3 regions of the Kocuria sp. KD4 genome follow, and region 2 is predicted to be linked to each of the others. Evidence: riboswitches for the same ligand, from Rfam matches in the RefSeq annotation. Region 2 holds a riboswitch; each other region holds the start of a gene.
The links. Region 2 has a riboswitch for thiamine pyrophosphate ahead of thiO (glycine oxidase ThiO). Riboswitches for the same ligand answer to the same signal wherever they lie in the genome.
Positions count from the first base shown of each region.

Region 1: another riboswitch for thiamine pyrophosphate. It lies ahead of HBK84_RS00920 (3-oxoacyl-ACP reductase); the one in region 2 lies ahead of thiO (glycine oxidase ThiO).
Region 3: another riboswitch for thiamine pyrophosphate. It lies ahead of HBK84_RS05885 (bifunctional hydroxymethylpyrimidine kinase/phosphomethylpyrimidine kinase); the one in region 2 lies ahead of thiO (glycine oxidase ThiO).

Region 1 covers NZ_CP050449.1:205,491-212,106, forward strand. The annotation lists gene HBK84_RS00905 (exodeoxyribonuclease III) at 1-777, opposite strand, end outside; gene HBK84_RS00910 (phosphatidylserine/phosphatidylglycerophosphate/cardiolipin synthase family protein) at 1,031-2,290, shown strand; gene HBK84_RS00915 (LLM class flavin-dependent oxidoreductase) at 2,396-3,826, opposite strand; gene HBK84_RS00920 (3-oxoacyl-ACP reductase) at 3,828-4,592, opposite strand; TPP riboswitch at 4,638-4,766, opposite strand; gene nhaA (Na+/H+ antiporter NhaA) at 4,912-6,312, shown strand; gene HBK84_RS00930 (hypothetical protein) at 6,484-6,616, shown strand, end outside.
Region 2 covers NZ_CP050449.1:514,253-520,868, forward strand. The annotation lists gene HBK84_RS02330 (LutB/LldF family L-lactate oxidation iron-sulfur protein) at 1-117, shown strand, start outside; gene HBK84_RS02335 (lactate utilization protein C) at 114-758, shown strand; gene moeB (molybdopterin-synthase adenylyltransferase MoeB) at 991-2,181, opposite strand; gene HBK84_RS02345 (thiazole synthase) at 2,178-3,119, opposite strand; gene thiS (sulfur carrier protein ThiS) at 3,122-3,388, opposite strand; gene thiO (glycine oxidase ThiO) at 3,385-4,671, opposite strand; TPP riboswitch at 4,661-4,785, opposite strand; gene thiE (thiamine phosphate synthase) at 4,906-5,568, shown strand; gene HBK84_RS02365 (thiol-disulfide oxidoreductase DCC family protein) at 5,741-6,157, opposite strand; gene HBK84_RS02370 (PhzF family phenazine biosynthesis protein) at 6,154-6,616, opposite strand, start outside.
Region 3 covers NZ_CP050449.1:1,277,584-1,284,199, forward strand. The annotation lists gene HBK84_RS12640 (hypothetical protein) at 1-50, shown strand, start outside; gene HBK84_RS05875 (vitamin K epoxide reductase family protein) at 71-709, opposite strand; gene HBK84_RS05880 (Rne/Rng family ribonuclease) at 1,170-4,505, shown strand; TPP riboswitch at 4,586-4,681, shown strand; gene HBK84_RS05885 (bifunctional hydroxymethylpyrimidine kinase/phosphomethylpyrimidine kinase) at 4,669-6,222, shown strand; gene rplU (50S ribosomal protein L21) at 6,460-6,616, shown strand, end outside.

The sequences.
Region 1 (6,616 bases), 310 kb from region 2:
GTCGGACGCGCCCTTGCCCTTGCGCTCCTCGCGATCGATCCACGCGTCCTGCACACGGGCCGCGAGCGCGGGGGAGCACAGCTGGAAGTCGATGCGCATGCCTTCCTTCTTGGGGAAGCGCAGCTGCGTGTAGTCCCAGTACGTGTACACGCCCGGCCCGGGGTGGCGCTCGCGGACCACGTCCTGGAACCCGGCGTCCTCGATGAACGCGTTGAAGGCCGCGCGCTCGGGTTCGCTCACATGGGTGTACCCGCCGTCGCGGAAGAGCTGGATGTCCCACACGTCCTCGTCACGCGGGGCCACGTTCCAGTCACCCACAAGTGCGATCTGGGCCTGCGGGTCCTCCTGCAGCCACTGTTCGGCGTGGCCCTCCAGGACGCGCAGCCACTCGAGCTTGTACGGCATGTGGGGGTCCTCCAGGCCGCGACCGTTGGGCACGTAGAGGGACCAGATCCGCACGCCGTCGCACGTGGCGGCGATCGCGCGCGCCTCCTGGGCGGGTTCCTGGCCGGGTTTGCCGAACGTGGGCTGACCGGGGAACGTGCGCTCCACGTCCTTGAGCCCCACGCGGGACGCGATGGCGACGCCGTTCCACTGATTCACGCCGAAATGCGCCACTTCGTAGCCCGCGAACTCGAACAGCTCCCATGGGAAGTTCTCGTCCTTGGCCTTGGTCTCCTGGATGGCCAGGACATCCACGTCCGAGCGGTCGAGCCACGCCTCGATGCGGTCGGCGCGGGCGCGGATGGAGTTCACGTTCCACGTGGCGATTCTCATGGGGTCCACCGTAGCGAGCCGCGGCCCACGCTGGGAAACCGCGGGCGGACGACGGACCGGGTTCTGTGTGGCGGCGTCGCCCACGAGGTCGTCCTTCCACGAGGGCTTATGGGACGGGGTGGATTGCCATTCGGCGGATTCCCGCCGCGTAACACCTCAGTGCCCCTGGTCGCGGGACGGGCGGTGTGAATTCCCAGGGCCGGTCCGGTCATGATCCGGGACGCGCCATGTGACGCCGCAGTAGTGTGAGGTCATGGACGCAAGGCGGGCGCTAGCCGAGATCAGAGAACGCCGTATCCTCCTGAAAGCGGCCGGTGCGGGTGCTGGTGCCCTGCTGGGGGCGCAGGCCGTGGTGATCGCCTCGCTCGCCGGGCTCGACTGGTGGAAGCATCACGGGCGTCAGCAGCGTGACGCCCCGCACCCCGGGACGTTCAACGCGCACGTGCAGGACTCGGACATCACCATCTACACGTCGGGTGAGTCGGTGTACGAGGACATGCTCGAGGCCATCGACAACGCCCAGCACTCCATCCACATGGAGACGTTCATCTGGAAGAACGACGAGACGGGTCAGCGCTTCCTGGACGCGTTCAACCGGGCCGCGGATCGGGGCGTGGAGGTGTTCATCATCTACGACGGGTTCGCGAACCTCGTGATCCCGTCCTCCTTCTACGACTTCTCGGACCGGGTCCACGTGTACCGGATGCCGGTGGTGCGCCGCCCGTTCTGGAAGGGGCCCCTGCGGTTCTCGGGCTTCAACCATTCCAAGATCCTGGTGGTGGACGACAACATCGGTTTCGTGGGGGGCTACAACTTCGGTTCTCTCTATTCCCGGCAGTGGCGGGACACGCATATCCGGGAGATCGGGCCTGCGGTATGGGGGTTACGCAGCTCCATCGCGAGCGTGTGGAACGAGGACCGGGACCCGGAACACGCCATCGACTGGGTGGCGCCCAAGAATTGGGACCCGGAGGTGCGGGTCTCCGCGAACCTGCCCATCCAGCTCGTGTACCCCATCCGCGAGATGTACATGAACGCGATCAACAGGGCGCAGCACCACATCTGGGTGAACACGCCCTACTTCATCCCCGACCAGCAGATCCTGGACTGCCTCCTGGACGCGGCCGCTCGCGGGGTGGATGTGCGGATCATGGTCCCCAAGGACTCCAACCACATCCTGGCGGACTGGGTGTCCCGCGGGTTCTACGGCCAGTTGTTGGAGGGTGGGGTCACCATCTTGCTGTATGCCGCCTGCATGATCCACGCCAAGACCGCCACGATCGACGGCGAGTGGTCCACCGTGGGCACCGCCAACATCGACCGGCTCTCCCTCTCGTTCAACTACGAGACCAACGTGGAGATCGTGGACCCGGATTTCGCGGCCGAGATGGAGAAGGTCTTCCTCGCCGATAGCGAGCACTGTGAGGAGCTGTCCTCGCCCCGATGGCGCGATCGCCACCCCATGGCCCGGGTCGCCGAGACGATCCTGGTACCGCTGCGCCCGTTCCTCTGACCGGACCCTCCCGATCGACGACGCCGCTGACGCCACCGACGATGCCGCCCCGCCCACCGTGCGGGGCGGCGTCGTCGTCCTGTGGCGGGGTTGCGCCGCGGAGCCTCAACCCCGCGTGAGGTGACCCCTCAGGGTGGTGGCGGTGTACGCGGTGCGGAACAGGCCGCGGCGCTGGAGTTCGGGGACCACGAGGTCCACGAAGTCGTCCAGGGAGTCCGGCTGGACGGGCGGCATGAGGTTGAAGCCGTCCGCGCCACCGTTGTCGAACCATTCCTGCATTCGATCCGCGATGGACTCCGGGGTGCCCACCATCGTGCAGTGACCCCCGCCGGCGGCGAGGCGGCCGAGCAACTGGCGGACCGTGGGGCGCTCGGCCTCGATGATCCGCAGGATGGTGCCGTAGCGGCCCTGCGGGCCGGTGAACTCCTCCAGGGGCGGCAGCGTGGGCACGGGCGCATCTAGGTCCCACTGCGCGCAGTCCTGCTCCACGAACGTGGAGAGCTGTGCGAGCGACTGCTCCACAGGGAGCAAACGGTCCACGCTGGCCTGCTTCTCGAGGGCCTCTTCGTGCGTGCGGCCCACGTACGTGATCAGACCGGGCATCACGATCACGGAACCGGGATCACGCCCGGCGCGGGCCACTTCGGCCTTCACCGCCGCGTAGTACTCCTGCGCGGCGGGCAGATCGTAGGCCACGGCGTAGATCCCCTCTGCAAAGTCGGCCGCGAGTGCCTTGCCGGGCCCGGAGGCACCCGCTTGGAAGAGGACCGGTTCCCCCTGGGGGGAGGGCGGAACCGTGAGGGGCCCATCCACCAGGAAGTGGCGGCCCTCGTGGTGCAGGCGGTGCAGCTTGGAGGGCTCAGCCCACCGGCCCTCCGGGTCTGCGGTGACGGCGTCCTCGTCCCAGCTGGCCCACAGGGCGCGAGCCACCTCCACGAACTCGCGGGCACGCTCGTAGCGCTCATCCTTGGTCGGCATGGCCCGGTAGCCGTGGTTGCGGGCCTCGGAGTCCCACATGGAGGTCACCACGTTCCACCCCGCTCGCCCGCCCGAGATGTGGTCTAAGGACGCGAGCATCCTGGCCGCGTGGAACGGGGTGAAGAACGTGGTGGACACCGTGCACACCAGGCCGACGCGCTCGGTGGCCCGCGCCATCGCGGACAGCGCTGTCAGGGGTTCCAGGCTCCAGTGGGGCCCGCCGGAGACGTCACCCACGCTGTGCCCGTCCGCGAAGAACACCGCATCGAACAGACCGCGTTCGGCAGTCCGCGCGAGCTCCTCGTAGTAGGCGATGTCCGTGAGGCGGTGCACCGAGGAGTTCGGGGCACGCCACGCGGCCTGGTGGTGGCCGGCGCTGTAGAGGAACGCGTTGAGGTGGAGGCGGCGGGCCGGTGCGGTCGTGGGCGACGACGCCGCAGCGGCCGTCCCGAGCGTCGGCTCAGCTTCGGGGGTGGTTGCCGACGCCGCACCCCCGGCAGGTGCCCTTCGCGCGGGGCCGGGCCGGGCGGCGTCGTCGTGCGGAGAGGGGGCGGCCATGTCAGTCCATCACCAGCCCGCCGTCGACCACCAGGTTCTGGCCGGTGACCCCGCGGGACCAGTCCGAGGCGAAGAACAGGGCGGTGTCCGCGAACTCCTCGGGGGTGGTCACGCGGCCCAGGGGAGTGCCGGCGGCAATGAAGTCGAAGACCTCGTCCGGGGTGGCGGCGCTCGCGTCCGTGGTTCGCAGCAGGCCGCCGGAGATCATGTTGACGGTGATGCCCTGCGGGCCGAGGTCTTTGGCGGCGGTGCGGGTGAGGGCGAGCAGGGCGGCCTTCGCGGCGGTGTAGTCGTGGTAGGGGACCACGGGGTTCTGGAAGAGGTTGGTGCCGATGTTGATGATGCGCCCCTCACCGGCCTCCACCATGCCCGGGGTGACCGCCTGCATCACGTTGAGGGCACCCACCACGGCGCCCTGGAACTGCTGCGTGAGGTTCTCGGCGGTCAGGTGCTCCAGGGTGGGGCGGGCATCGCCGTTGAAGCTGAAGTCCACCAGGGCGTTGTTCACCGCCACCGTGATCGGCGCGCCGAAGTGTTCCCGGGCCCGGGAGACCATGTCCCGCACCTGCTGCGCGTCGGTCACGTCCGCCTGGACCGCGAGTGCCCGGTCCTCCCCGAGTTCGCTGACCAGCGCACGGGCCCGCTCATCGCTGGAGTGGTAGTTCACGACGACGCGCGCGCCCTCCCGCGCGAACGCCCGGCTGAGGTGCTCCCCGAGCCCGCGGGCTCCGCCGGTGACCAGGACGATGGTGTTCTCGATCCGCATGCTCACTCCTGTGGCTCACGGCGAAGAAAGCGGTGCGCCACCTGCGCGGTGCCACCGTGACATCCCTTCGCCAGTACTAACTGGACAGGTTCGACGGGTGTCATCTCAGCCGCTGCGGTCCTCTGTCTGCCCGCCCGGTGGGCGGGGAGGGTGGCGGCACCCCGTGTCACTGGTGGTCAGTGTAGACGGAGCCGCTCAGCCTCGTGGCAGCCGCCCCGCGTGCGCCGCCCTAAAGCGCCCTGCTACCCTTGCTGGCTGGTGTGCCGGGAAGTCTGGTCGGCGGTAATGAGCGTGATGCCCGTCGACACTGGAGTGATCCATGCCCCCGCACCACAGCACCACCCCTGCCCACGTTGAGCCCGGAACCCCGGGAACCGTGGTGCAGGCAGAACCCTCCGGCTTCGTCTCGGAGCCCGGTTTCTTCAACCATCCTGAGCCCCCGTGCGAGCCCAACCACCCCTCGGGCGGCCTCTTCTCCCGCCTCCAGGACGTCCTGCGCCGCGAGACCGTGGCCGGCATCCTCCTGGTGGTCGCCGCCGTCCTCGCCATCGTCTGGGCCAACTCGCCCTTCGTGGAGAGCTACTTCGCCCTCCGGGACCTGAAGGTCGGCTACGAGCCGTGGCACCTGGACCTCAGCCTGGGGACGTGGGCCGCGGACGGGCTACTCGCCGTGTTCTTCTTCCTCGTGGGCCTGGAGCTCAAGCGCGAGTTCGTCGCGGGTGATCTGCGGGACCTCGGGAAGGCGGCGGTGCCGATCGCGGCGGCCGTGGGCGGCGTCGTCGTCCCCGCGCTGATCTACGCGGCGGTCAACGCGACGAACCCCGAGACCCTGGGCGGCTGGGCGATCCCCACCGCCACCGACATCGCGTTTGCGGTGGCGGTGCTCGCGATCGTCGGCTCGCACGTGCCCAGCGCGCTCCGCCTGTTCCTGCTGACGCTCGCGGTGGTGGACGACCTGCTGGCCATCACGATCATCGCGATCTTCTACACCGACGAGGTGCACGTGCTCCCGCTGCTGCTCGCGCTCGTCCCGCTGGCCGTGTTCGGGCTGCTCGCACACCGCTTCCCCCGCTTCTTCGCGCACCGCACGTGGGCCGCCTGGGCGATCCTGGTGCCGCTGGCCGTGATCACGTGGGCCCTGGTCCACGAGGCGGGGATCCACGCCACGGTCGCGGGCGTGCTGCTCGGTTTCGCCGTCCCCGTCCTCGCGGGGAAGGCCTCCGGGGAGCCCGTGGAGCTCGCCGAGCACCTGGAGCACCGCGTCCGGCCCCTGTCCGCCGGGTTCGCGGTGCCGGTCTTCGCGTTCTTCTCCACGGGCGTCGCGGTGGGCGGCTGGGACGGATTGACGACGGCGCTCGCCGCCCCCGTCACGCTCGGCATCATCGCGGGCCTCGTCCTGGGCAAGCCGCTGGGCGTCATCGGTGCCACCTGGCTCACCACCACCCTCACCGGACAGAAGCTGGACCCCTCCTACCGGTGGATCGACCTGGTGGGCATCGCGCTGCTGGCGGGCATCGGGTTCACGGTGTCCCTGCTGATCTCGGAGCTCAGTTTCGACCCGTCCGCGGCCGCCGGGGACCAGGCCAAGGTGGCCGTGCTGACCGCCTCGGTGCTCGCGGCGGTGCTGGCGGGTGGGTTGCTCGCGGTCCGCAACCGCCACTATCTACGCCATCAAAGCAGGCGAAGTTACAAAGCGCGCCTCAAGCGTGTTGGCGCGTAAAATTGCAAGGTGACGTTGTTAATCAACAGCAAGCAGGAATACATCCGGTTTCCGTTTCATATTTCTAGGGCGGTAAGTCCCTCATTAACAGTAATAAAGCTCCATAGTCAGCCACTCCATCCCGCCTTTCTTGAGGCTGGAATCGCACGAGGCGGCAGTGAAGGCATATAAGTGCACAACAAAAACGAGTTATACGAGAAAGTCCCCCGGCTAGGGTGGTTCGATGATGACCTACCTGAAGAAATTACCCCCTCGACTGCGGCAGTTCTCATGGACACGGGGCGCAGGATTGAACTGCAAACCC
Region 2 (6,616 bases):
GGCGCGGATGCCGTGGCCGGGGCGTACAGTGCTGCCACGGGCGACCCCCACGAGGACAACATCGCACCCCGCAACGGCCACGCAGGCCGCGGGAACCAGGACGGAGAGCCGGCATGAGCGCCGACGCCAAGACCGAAATCCTCGAGCGGCTCAACGGTGCGCTCGCGGACCACCCGCGGGCACCCCACGTGCCCCGCGACTACCGGCACACCTCGGACCTCGGGCGGGACGAGATCATCGACATGCTCGAGGACCGGTTGCTGGATTACAAGGCCAACGTCTACAGGGAGACCGCGCAGACCGTGGCGCAGCGCGTTGCCACCCAGCTCGGGACCTCCGCGCGCTACGTGATCCCCGAGGGCCTCGACACCGCGTGGTTGCCTGAGGAGACCGCCGCGCGCCGGGCCATCGTGGACCCCAATGACGGTCGCAAGGCCTCCGCGCTGACCGTGCGGGACCTCAACCAGGTGGATGCCGTGGTGACGTCCTCCACGGTCTCGTGCGCGCAGACGGGCACCATCTTCCTGTCCGGGCGCCCGGACGAGGGTCGGCGCGCCATCACCCTGGTGCCGGACCACCACATCTGCATCGTGCCGCTGGACTCCGTGGTGGAGCTCATCCCGGAGGCCATGGCCCGCGTGGAGCCCACTGCGCCCACCACCATGATCTCGGGGCCCTCTGCCACCTCGGACATCGAGCTCGAACGCGTGGAGGGTGTCCACGGTCCGCGCACGCTGGACGTGATCCTGCTGGGTTGAGGCCGCGCGGTCCTGTCCCGCATACTTCGAGAAAGGTCCCCGTCGCCCGCGTTACCGCGGTGACGGGGACCTTTGAGTTCACACGTTGCTCACCAGCAGCGATCGCTCACGAGGAGCTGCCGCGCGCTACAAGCGATCAGTCAGTCCAACGGCTATTCACCACGAACCGCTGGACCTCATGGCGACACACGCGCGGAAACCGCTCCTTGAGGAGGAGCTGTGATCGAACGGGTCAGTAGCGCGGCAGCGCCGGGTCCACCCGGTCGATCCACGCGAGCACCCCGCCGTCCAGGTGCTTCACGGTGTCCTCCCGCAGGGCGTAGTCCCTGCGCAGTGCCGCGAGGGCCTGGGCGGAACGGGCACCGGCCTTGCAGTGCAGGATCACGGTGCCCTCCGCCTCATCCGGAAGAGCCGTGACACCCCGGTCCAGGACGTCCTGCAGCGGCACGTGCACGGATCCGGGGATGGCCACGAGTTTGCGCTCCCAGTCCTCGCGCACGTCCACGAGCGTGAAGGACGTCTCCCCGAGGGACCGGGCGGTCAGTAGCTCGGCCAGCTCCGGGGCGGTGACGGTCTCGTGGGGGGCGGGAGCGGCGTCGTCGTCGGAGGGCAGACCGCACGCGAGCGCCACTCGCGAGAGATCCGTGACGGGCGGGCGGTGCGGGTCCGGCAGGACCGTGAGCTCGCGCCACGTCTGGGCCAGGGCGTCGTGGATGAGGACCCTGCCGAGCAGGGGACGGCCGATGCCCGTGATGAGTTTGAGCGCCTCGGTGACCATGACCGAGCCGATCGTGGCCGGGAGCATGCCCAGCACACCGCCCTCGGCGCACGAGGGGACCTGGCCCGGCGCGGGCGCTTCCGGGAACAGGTCGCGGTACACGGGGCCGTGACCGGACCAGAACACGGAGACCTGGCCGTCGAAACGCAGGATGGAGCCCCACACCACGGGGATGCCGGTGAGTTCGGCGGCGTCCGAGACCAGGAAGCGTGTGCCGAAGTTGTCCGCGCCGTCCATGATCAGGTCGTAGCCGGAGAAGATCTCCAGGGCGTTGTCGGTGCTCAGCCGCTCGGGATGGCGGTGCACGGTGACCAGGGGGTTGAGCCGGGCCACGGCATCCGCGGCGGAATCGACCTTGGGCCGGCCGATGTCGGCCATCCCATGGACCACCTGGCGTTGCAGGTTGGACACGGATACGACGTCGTCGTCGACCACGCCGATGGTCCCCACCCCGGCGGCCGCGAGGTACTGCAGCGCGGGAGCGCCGAGCCCGCCCGCGCCGATCACCAGGACGCGTGCGTTCTTGAGCCGACGCTGCCCCTCCTCGCCCAGTTGCGGCAACGTGAGGTGGCGTGAATAGCGTTCGAGTTCCTCGCGACTCAGATCGGAGGCGGGGGCCACGAGGGGTGGTAGTGGGGTGCTCATGAAACCTGCGATTCCAGCTGTGGGGTGGTGGATGAAGGCGCGGGCCAGTCCCCGCGGGGCGCGTCGGCGGTGTCGATGCGCCCGGCCATGGGCGAGGACGCCACGGCGTGCGTGCGCCGCGCGATCCGCCCCGCGCCGCGGGCCAGGTGCCCCGCGAGCACGGCGTGCTTCATGGCACTCGCCATGGCCACGGGATCCTGCGCGCGGGTCACGGCGGACGCGAGCAGGACGGCGTCGCACCCGAGTTCCATGGCCAGGGCCGCCTCGGACGCCGTGCCGATCCCGGCATCCAGCACCACGGGCACGGACGCGCGGGACGCGATGAGTTCGATGTTGTGCGGGTTGAGGATCCCCAGACCCGTGCCGATGGGAGCACCGAGGGGCATCACGGCCACGGCCCCGGCGTCCTCGAGTCGCAGCGCGAGCACGGGGTCGTCGGACGTGTACGCGAAGACCTTGAAACCGCGCCGAGCGAGTTTCTCGGTCGCGTCCAGCAGCTCCACACCGTCCGGGAGCAGGGTGTCCTCGTCCGCGATGATTTCGAGCTTGACCCAGTCCGTCTCCAGCGCCTCGCGCCCCAGTTCAGCGGTCAGCAGGGCGTCCCGCGCGGTGTAGCACCCCGCGGTGTTGGGCAGCACCCGGATGTCGTTGCGGCGCAGCAGCCCGTACAGGCTGTCCTGCGGTGTCCCGGTCGACGACGCCGCTGCGCCACCTCCCGCGCGACCGCTCGCCCGGTTCGCCGTGCCGGATGCTTGCGCGCCCGCTGGCGAGGCGGGGCCGGGCGCGAAGCGGCGCAGGGCCACCGTGGTCAGTTCCGTCCCGGAGGCCAGCAGGGCCCGTTCGAGCATTGCGAAATCGGTGAGGCCCCCGGTACCCATGATCAGCCGGGACGAGAGCTCCACCCCGGCCACGGTCAGGGGGGTTCCGTGCGTGGTCATGTTCAGCCTCCCTGCACCGCGGTGACGATCTCGACGGATTGACCCGCTTCCACGGGGGTCGTGGCCCACAGGGAGCGGGGGATTACGGCGTCGTCCACCGCCACGGCGATCCCCAGGGGATGACCGTCCGCGGCGGTGCCCTCGGGTGTGATCTCGCGGCCCGTGAGGTCGACGACGGCGCTCGCGACCGTCAACCCCGGGGTCACCGTCACGGGGGAGCCGTTCACGACGGCCGTGGAGGAATTGTCTGTGGTCTCGGGCGCGATCATTCGAGTCCTCCATGCATCTGGGGATAGCTCTCGGGTGTGGTGAACGGGGCCTCGGGGGCGGGGTTCGAGTGCCGGGCCGGGTCGGTGTCAGCGAGGAACGCGGCGTCGGACTCGTGGTCCGCGAGCGGGTCCAGGACGCCGGTCACGAGCTCCGCCGCGAGCCGGGACGCCACGGGGGTCAGCAGGATGCCGTGACGGAAGTGACCCGTGCTGATCACGAGCCCGGCCACCGGGGTCTTGCCCACGTACGGCAGGTCGTCGGAGGTTCCCGGGCGGGCGCGGGCCATCATCTCCAGGACGTCGCAGTCGTCGATCGCGGGGACCACGGCGCGCGCGTCCCGCAGCAGTTGGTGCACGCCACCGGCCAGCACGGATTCGCGCCCGTCCTCGCGGCTCGTGGCGCCCAGCACCAGGGTCCGGTCCTCGCGGGGGACCATGTACACGGGCCGGCCCAAGACCTGGGCGCGCACCGTGCGCGTGAGCAAATGCGATTCCCCGGGGGCCAGGGCGGTCTCGGGAACCCGCAACCGCAGGATGTCCCCGAACACCGGGCGCAATCGGAGGTCGAGTCCCTCGGGCAGCCCGCCCATGGTGTTGGCGGTCAGCCCGGTGGCCACGACCACGGCGTCCGCGGGGATCACTTCACCGGAGTCCACCTGCACGCCCGTGGCCTGCCGGGGTTCCCTGCGGGACGTCAGCACGGTGTCCACGCGGGAGGTCAGCCACTGCGCCGGTCCGGCGTCGGGGACGTCCCCGATGGTGGTCAGGTGCGAGCAGTTCAGGGTCTCCACCAGGGCGGCCGCGAGCATCCGGGGGTCCACCTGGCGGTCGGAGACGATCCGTACCGCACCGCTCAACCGCGGCGCAAGAGCCGGTTCCAGGTGCCGGGCCTCCCGCGTGGAGATCTCCTGCACGTCCATCCCGGAGGCGATCTGGTGTGAGGCGAGGTCGGAGAGGGATTGGGCGTCCGCGGCGTCGGCGGCCACCACGAGCGTCTCCTCGGTGCGGTAGCCCGTGGGCAGGCCCGTGGCCGCGGTGACGCGCTCCACGAAGTCCGGGTACTCCGCGGCGGAGGCCCGCATGAGGGGGTAGAGGCGTTCCTGGCCGTACTGGGTCTCGGCGATCGGTGCGAGCATGCCCGCGGCCGCGCGGGTGGCGCCCCACGCCGGGCGGGGATCGACGACGGTCACGGCGGCCCCGCGGCGTCGTAGTTCGAAGGCCGTGGCCAGGCCCACGAGACCAGCTCCGGCCACGACCACGTGGTCACCGAGGTGCTCGGGCATTGTTCCTCCCTCCGGCGGCATGATCCGCATCAGGTGATCCGGTCGGCGGCTCACGCCCTCTCAGCCCGCTGCGGTGGTTGTTGCCAACGTGTGCGGACTCCCGTGGAGTTCGTCGAACGGCGACGAACGGCCCTGCCAGTCTAATCACCCCTAGCTGTGGAACGCAGGGGGACTTCGCGGCGGGCTGATCGGGCGAGGTGTCCGCGGGCGCGCGGTTCGTGCCACGATGGCCGCATGGGACACACGAGCCAGACGGGTACCGGGCGCCGCGCCGCCCTCGAGAACGCGCGACTGTACGTGTGCGTCACGGCGCGCCGCGAGCGCGGTGACCTGCGGGAATTTCTGCATGCCGCGTACGAGGGCGGGGTGGACATCATCCAGTTGCGGGACAAATCCCTCGAGGCCGCCGCGGAGATCGAGGCCATCGAGGTGCTCGCCGGCGTCGCCCGTGAGCACGGCGCACTTTTCGCCGTCAACGACCGCGCGGACGTCGCGCTGCTGACCGGCGCGGACGTGTTCCACGTGGGCCAGGGCGATCTCACCACCGCGCAGGCTCGGCGGGTCCTGGGGGACGACGTGGTGATCGGGCGGTCCTGTCACTCCCCGGCCCAGGTGGACGCCGCCGTGGCCGACGCCGGGCTCGACTACTTCTGCACCGGGCCCGTGTGGGAGACCCCCACGAAGCCGGGTCGCGCGGCCGTGGGGCTCGAGCTGCCGCGCTACGCCGCTCAGCACGCGGGGGACAAGCCCTTCTTCGCGATCGGCGGGGTCGACACCGCGCGGTTGCCGTCCGTGCTCGACACGGGTGCCTCGCGCATCGTGGTCGTGCGGGCCGTGACCGATGCGCAGGACGTCACCGCGGCGGCGCGGGCGCTGCGGGACACGCTGCCCGGGTGAGCCCCGATCTTTGAACGCGGTGGAGCGGCGGCGCCGCGGTGGATGGCACCGCTCGGGTGGCGACGTGTTCGGTGGGGTGGTGCGCGTCGGGGCGGAGTCATGGAGTCATGGCGCCGCAGTGTATTGCCGTCGCGCGGGTGGCACGGCTCGCTCGGTACGCGGAGCGGAACCGTTACGGGGTCCCGCACCGCCCGGGGTGCTGCTGGCACCACGGGGTGACACCGGGGAACTTCCCCCGGTGATCGGCCACCCACCGGTACACGCGGTCCTGGACCCACCGCACGGGCGGTAACCGGTAGAACGGCTCGAACACCCGGATGCCCAGGGCGGTGTCCAGGGTCACCGCCACCGCGTGCGCCCCCGAGGATCGCTCACCGGAACGGGATAGGACGGCCCACACCGACGCGTTGCCCTCCGCATTCGTCAGTCCGAACCGCTCCAGTACGCCGGGGACCTGGTAGGCGTGCAGGGCGATCCGGTCATGGCGGTCCAGTGTCCGGGCCCATCCCACGCAGCGCGTGCAGAACCCGCAGTTGCCGTCGAAGACCAGGTGCAGGGACGCGCCCTGCTCGGTGCCCGGGGGGTTCACAGCAGCACCGTCCCGTCGATGCGCGCGGTGCAGTGTCCGCCCACGAACACGTGGTCCCCGTCCGACGTCACGGTCACGAGGCCGCTGCGTCCCATGAGGGTGCCCTGTCGGGCGATGTAGTTCGCGGGCGCCCGGTCCGTACGGATGAGCCACTGGGCCAGGCTCGCGTTGAGGCTTCCCGTGACGGGGTCCTCGTACCCGCCGGTCCCGCCCACGAAGGCGCGGACCTCGAACTGGTGCGGACTGCTCTGCGGGTGGGGACCCACCACGCCGATCTTGGCGCCGTGGAGAGCGGGAAGGTCGGGCTCGATCGCCAGGACGTCCTCGGCGCCGGCCAGAAGCAGCGCGGCCCAGCCGGGGCCGTTGTCGACCCACTGATGGGCGACGACCTGCTCGTCCCGCAGGCCCAGGGCCGCGGTTACGCCCCCGAGCAATTCCGGGCCCAGGTCTCCCGTGCGG
Region 3 (6,616 bases), 760 kb from region 2:
CATTCGACGGCACGCACCCCATCATGGTGTTCGAGGCGCACGCCGTCTGAGCGCGGCGTCGGTGAACGGCTCAGGCGAAGATCGCGGTCGAGAAGCGCACCGCGATGATCCCGAAGACGATCACGAGCACCCCGATGCCCAGGAGCCACGCCCACGCGGCGGAGCCGGCGGCGGTGCCACGCGAGGAACCGATCAGGCCGGCGCGGCGCATCCGCGCCGTCGTATGCGCGAGCAACAGGGTCTGGGCGCACCACACGATCATGCAGTACAGGCACAGGGCGTTGATGTGGAAAGTGGTCTGCCACCACAGCCACAGGGTGAACACCGAGCCGGCGGCGATCCCCAGCCACAGCAACCACCAGAACCAGCTGGCGTAGCGTGCGCCGGCGAGCACGCCCATGGCCACGGCGATCACCACGGCGTACGCCACGATCCCGATGAACGGGTTGGGGAAGCCGAAGAGCTCCGCCTGCGGGGTGCGCATGACCGTGCCGCACGAGAGCCACGCGTTGATGTCGCAGCTCGTGCGGTGTCCCGCGTCCTTGTAGATCGCGAGCCGTTCCGCCACGAGCACGGCCGATGCGGCGAAACCCACGATCGAGAAGATCACCGCGAGCACGGCCCACGAGCGGTCCGAACGGGTGACGTGCGCCGGAGTCGTCTCGGGTGTCCGGTCGGTCAGGGGGGTGGTCGCGGAAGTTGGGCTCACGCGCCCGATCGTAGACCATGCGCATGACGACCCACCGGGCGTGGGCCGCCCGTGGCGGCGGGTGACGCCGGCACACACCCCGTACACGCGCTGTGGTCCGGCCGGTGGAATGTGGTCCGGACCACCCGGAATGTGCCCCGGCCCGGGGTGACTGTGAGATACTGCCAATGGTCGGGCCTCAGCCGCACGTGAGGAACCGGCCCGGCAGGAACACCGATCTCCCTCGGTACGGACCCGCGCTCTCACAGGATCGAGCGCGTCCGGAGCGGGGCAAGTTCGCGGTCCCCACGGACCCAGCGACTCGGGCATCCGCCGGCTCGCGGACAGTGCGCGTGACACACGCCGCGCCCGCGAGTACGACTTTGACTTCCGGCGGCCGCGTGGCAAACACCGGCTCGACCGACCGAGCACACCTCGGGCCCGGGTGCGGGCGGTGTCCCGAGCAGGAGCACAACTTCACATGGAACCTGAGAAGGACAACGCGGAACAGTCACCCCTCGAGACTGCCGCCACCACCCCCGTCGAGGACAGCACCACCACCGATCCCGCCGTCACGCCTGATGCACCGGCCGACGACGCCGCCGTTCCCCATTCCGAGCCCGACGCCGCCGTGCCCGCCGACACCGCTACCGGGCAACCCGCGACGACCGACGCTCCCGCCGAGGATCCGGGGACGTCCGATTCCGCGGCCACCGCTTCCGACGATGCTGGCGTTGCGGACACGCCCGCGCGCGAGATCCCAGTGGCCGAGATCCCCGAGGCCGAGCAGCCCGCGGAGAGTATCGAGGACGAGATCGCGCTCGATGTCGAGGACGCAGCCGGTGACGCCGCTGAGAGCGCCCGCAATACGGATGAGCAGGCTGCTCTGCGCGCCGACGGGCCCGAGCAGACGACGCAGGCCGGCGAAGGAACCGGCTCGGCCGAGGCGAGCGACGAGCAGACCGACACCTCGGAACAGACGGACGCGCAGACTGTACAGGCCGAGGAGTCCGCGAACGACCAGCCCAGCACCCAGGAGAACTTCGGGGCCTTCGGTCCCGGCGCCTCCCTCATGTTCCATGCCCCGGACCCGGACGAGATCCGCCGTGCCGCCGAGGAGCAGGCTGCCCGACTGCGCGAGGCCGCCAAGGAACGCGACGCCCAGCGCGAGGCCGAGCGGGCCGCACGCAAGGACGTGAACAGCGAGGACGACGTGGACAGCGAGGACGACAAGTCCGGCGAGGTCACGAGCAAGCGGCGTCGCCGGCGGCGTCGCGGTGACGAGGACATGGAACTCGTGGACGAGTCCGACGGCTCGGTGACCCGGGTCCGCGCCCCGCGCGGTGCCGGTGAGGGCACGGGCAGCGACGAGGTGACCGGGGTCAAGGGCTCCACGCGGCTCGAGGCCAAGCGTCAGCGTCGTCGTGAGTCCCGGCAGTTCGGCCGCCGCCGCCACGTGATCACCGAGGCCGAGTTCCTGGCCCGGCGCGAATCCGTGGAGCGCAAGATGCTCGTGCGGCAGAAGGACGACCGGATCCAGATCGGTGTGCTCGAGGACGGGATCCTTGCCGAGCACTTCGTCTCGCACACCCAGCAGGACTCGCTGATCGGCAACGTGTACGTGGGCAAGGTGCAGAACGTGCTGCCGTCCATGGAGGCCGCCTTCGTGGACATCGGCCGCGGCCGCAACGCCGTGCTCTACGCCGGTGAGGTGGACTGGGACGCCGCCGAGCTGGGCAGCAAGCCCCGCAAGATCGAGAACGCCCTGAAGTCCGGGGACACCGTGCTCGTGCAGGTCACCAAGGACCCCGTGGGGCACAAAGGTGCTCGGCTCACGAGCCAGGTGTCCCTGCCCGGTCGCTACCTCGTCTACGTCCCGGGCGGTTCCATGACGGGGATCTCCCGCAAGCTCCCGGACGTGGAGCGCCAGCGGCTGAAGAAGATCCTCAAGGACCGGTTGCCGGAGGGTGCGGGCGTGATCGTGCGCACTGCGGCGGAGGGTGCCTCCGAGACCGAGCTGACCAACGACATCAACCGGCTGCGCTCGCAGTGGGAGCAGATCCAGGACAAGGCAAAGTCCACCAAGACGCTGGCCCCGGAAATGCTGTACGCGGAACCGGACCTGACCATCAAGACGGTGCGGGACGTCTTCAACGAGGATTTCACCGCCATGGTGGTCCAGGGCGAGCAGGCGTGGGACAACATCGAGGCTTACGTGACCTACGTGGCGCCCGACCTGCTGGACCGCCTCGAGCGCTGGACCGGCGATGACGACCTCTTCGAGCACATGCGCGTGGAGGAGCAGATCCAGAAGGCCCTCGAGCGCAAGGTCTTCCTGCCCTCCGGCGGATCGCTCGTGATCGACCGCACCGAGGCCATGACCGTGGTGGACGTCAACACCGGCAAGTTCACGGGCTCCGGGGGCAACCTCGAGGAGACCGTGACCAAGAACAACCTCGAAGCCGCCGAGGAGATCGTGCGGCAACTGCGGTTGCGGGATATCGGCGGGATCATCGTGGTGGACTTCATCGACATGGTTCTGGAGTCCAACCGCGATCTCGTACTGCGCCGGCTCGTGGAGTGCCTGGGCCGGGACCGCACGAAGCACCAGGTGGCCGAAGTGACCTCCCTGGGTCTCGTGCAGATGACGCGCAAGCGCATGGGTACGGGGTTGCTCGAGGTCTTCTCCGAGCCGTGCGAGGAATGCGCGGGCCGCGGCGTCGTGGTCCACGACCACCCCTTGAAGGGCCGCTCCGGCGCGGCTCCCTCCGACCACCGCGGCACTCGACACGAGCGTAAGCGTTCGCGCAACAAGCAGCACAACGGTGCGCAGGACAAGCCCAGGAACGGCAACCAGCACCACAGTTCGGACGAGCCGGACCAGGCGCGCGTGGAGGCCACCCGCACGGCGTTCGCAAACATCGCCGCGGCCTCCTCCCACGACGAGTCCGACGACGCCGCACGGAATGCTTCCCAGGGCACCGCACCGCAGTCCGGGGGCGGGCAGGCCGAGGACACCGGTTCCCAGGAGCAGCAGACCTCCCGCGGTCAGCAGGGCGGGGAGCACGCGTCCGAGAACTCCCACGGGGAGTCCGAGGGCGGGCGCCGTCGCCGCAAGCGCCGCGGCAAGCGCAGCCGCGGTCGCGGTCAGCAGGGCGAGGACAACGCCGTGCAGAACGACGGTTCCGGCCGGGACGGTTCCGGGAACGACTCGCGCGGGGATTCCCGGTCCGAGGACCGTTCCGGTGGGGACTCGTCCGCGAGCCTCACGATTCACGGCGAGGTCATCGAACTGCCCCACGGGCAGTCTGAGCAGCGGGGGAGCGAGGGCACCCAGGAGGCCCTGTCCCTGGATTCGCTGAGCGCCGCGTTCACGGATGCGGGCGAGCACGAAACCTCGACCGAGGGTGCCGTTCAGGATGCGGACGCCGCGCCCCAGCCGCGAGAGGCCGTGTCGAAGCGGTCGGCCGCCGGACACGCGCCGTCGAACTCCGGGACTGCGCAATCCAGTGCAGGGCAGACGAGTGCCGCGCAGCAGCAGACTTCCGGGGCAGCGTCGTCCGCTGGCGGGAACCGGCCGGCGGAGGCGCCGGCGGCTCCGGCCCGACGGCGTCGTGGGTCGCGGCGTGCCGTGGCGCCGGCGGCCGCGCCCGGAACCGCGAGCGTGGAGACCCACGAGTACACGCAGGAACGGCAGGTCAGCCGTTTCACCGCGGAGGCCGGGGCCGTGGCCCCCGCGGCGTCCGGTGACCAGCCCACCATCGTGGGTGTGGGCATCAAGGCTCAGGACATCACGATGACCGGCAAGCAGGACTGAGTGACCGGCGGCTGGATCCGTCGCCACGCGAGCACCGCAGGGGCACCCGGGATTCCGGGTGCCCCTGTGGCATGATCGGGGACACACACACGGGGTGCTGCGCACTGCGGCTGAGAACACACCCGTCGAACCTGATCTAGCTCGTACTAGCGAAGGGATTGTCGTGGACACCACGCCTTCTACCGCCATACCCCGCGTCCTCTCGATTGCCGGAACCGATCCCACGGGCGGGGCGGGTCACGCCGCGGACCTGAAATCCATCGCCGCACTGGGCGGGTACGGGCTGAGTGTGATCACCGCAGTGGTCGCCCAGAACACCCGGGGCGTCGTGAGCGTACACACCCCACCCGTCCAGGTCCTGCGGGACCAGCTGGATGCGGTCGCCGGGGACGTCACCCTGGATGCGATCAAGGTGGGGATGCTCGGCTCCGTGGAGGTCATCGACACGGTCCGGGACTGGCTCATGGTGGGGCGCGCACCCGTGGTCGTGATCGACCCCGTCATGGTCGCCACGGCCGGTGGGCGATTGCTGCGTCCGGACGCCGAACGGGCCCTGCGGGAGCTGCTGCCCCACGCGAATCTGATCACCCCCAACCTCCCGGAACTCGCGGTGCTGGCCGAGCGCCCCGTGGCCGCGACCTGGGACGAGGCGCTCGAGCAGGGACGCGCGGTCGCGGCGGCGTTCCATACCCGGGTCCTCGTGAAGGGTGGCCACTTGGCCGGGGACACGACCCCGGACGCCCTGTTGCTCCCCGGTCAGGACGAACCCGCCGCGTTGTTCGAGGGTCGCAGGGTGCACACGCGTAACACCCACGGCACCGGGTGCTCGCTGTCCTCCGCGGTGGCCACGGTCGTGGCGCGGACCGGGGACTGGCCCGAGGCGATCCGCACGGCCCGCACATGGTTGCGCGGTGCACTGCGCGGCGCGGACGAGTTGCACGTGGGTCACGGCAACGGTCCCGTGCACCACATGCACCACGTCCAGCACCTCGTCACGGATCCGGCGTTCGTGATGACGGCCGCCGCGGAATCCGAGGGCCCCCGGTTCACCGATGAACTGTGGGAGGAGAGCGCCCCGGTGCGTGAACGCATTGCCGCCCTGGCGTTCATCCGGGGCCTCGGGGACGGCACCCTGGACCCGGGCGAGTTCGAGCTGTACCTGGACCAGGACATGCAATATCTGCAGTACTACTCCCGGGCGCTGGCCCTGCTCGCGGCCTCCGCCCCGGACGAGCGTTCGCGCGAACACTTCGCCGCGGCGTCGGCCTCCGTGGTCTCGGTCGAGTCCGCGCTGCATCGCGCCCGGCTCGGGGATCGGGAGCCCATGCCGCCGAGTGACGTCACGAGCAGTTACGCGGACTTCCTGCTGGCGCGCACGGGTCAGGACGGCTTCGCGGTGGGCTCCGCCGCGATCCTGCCGTGCTACTGGCTCTACGCCCACGTGGGTGCGGAGCTCACCCGTCGTGCCCGCGTCGCGGGACCGCAGCACCCGTTCGCCGACTGGCTCAGCACGTACGACGATCCGGACTTCCAGACCGCGACCGAGTCGGTGCGCGAGATCGTGGACCGGGAGGCCGCCCACGCGGACCCGGCCACCCGGGAGCACATGCGCCGCGCGTTCCACCGGGCGTGCGCGCTCGAGCTGGCCTTCTTCGCGCAGACGACCCCGGCGACGTCGCCGGAGGGCGAGCGGCGCGCCGCGGCGCAACTGGCATGACTTCGGGTGATCGGGTAGGCTGGGGTGTCGGTGCCGAGCGCCGGTGTGTGTCATATCCAGTTCACGCACCAGGTTGCGGCACACTCGGGCGAACATCCTGAATCGATGCGATAGCCACGCGGAGAATGCGGTCGGTCATGGATCACCGCGGCGTGATGTCTCGACATTCGCAGTCCTCCAGGAGTACGCCCGACCCACACACGTAGTCCATAGATGTCGAGAGAAGTGAGTTCCCAAGTGGTGTACGCGATTGTCCGCGCAGGCGGCCGCCAGGAGAAGGTTTCCATCGGAGACCTCGTGACCCTTGACCGCGTCGCCGGCGAGGCAGGCAGCACCGTAGAGCTTCCTGCGCTGCTGCTGGTCGATGGGGACAAGGTCACCTCCGACTCCAAGA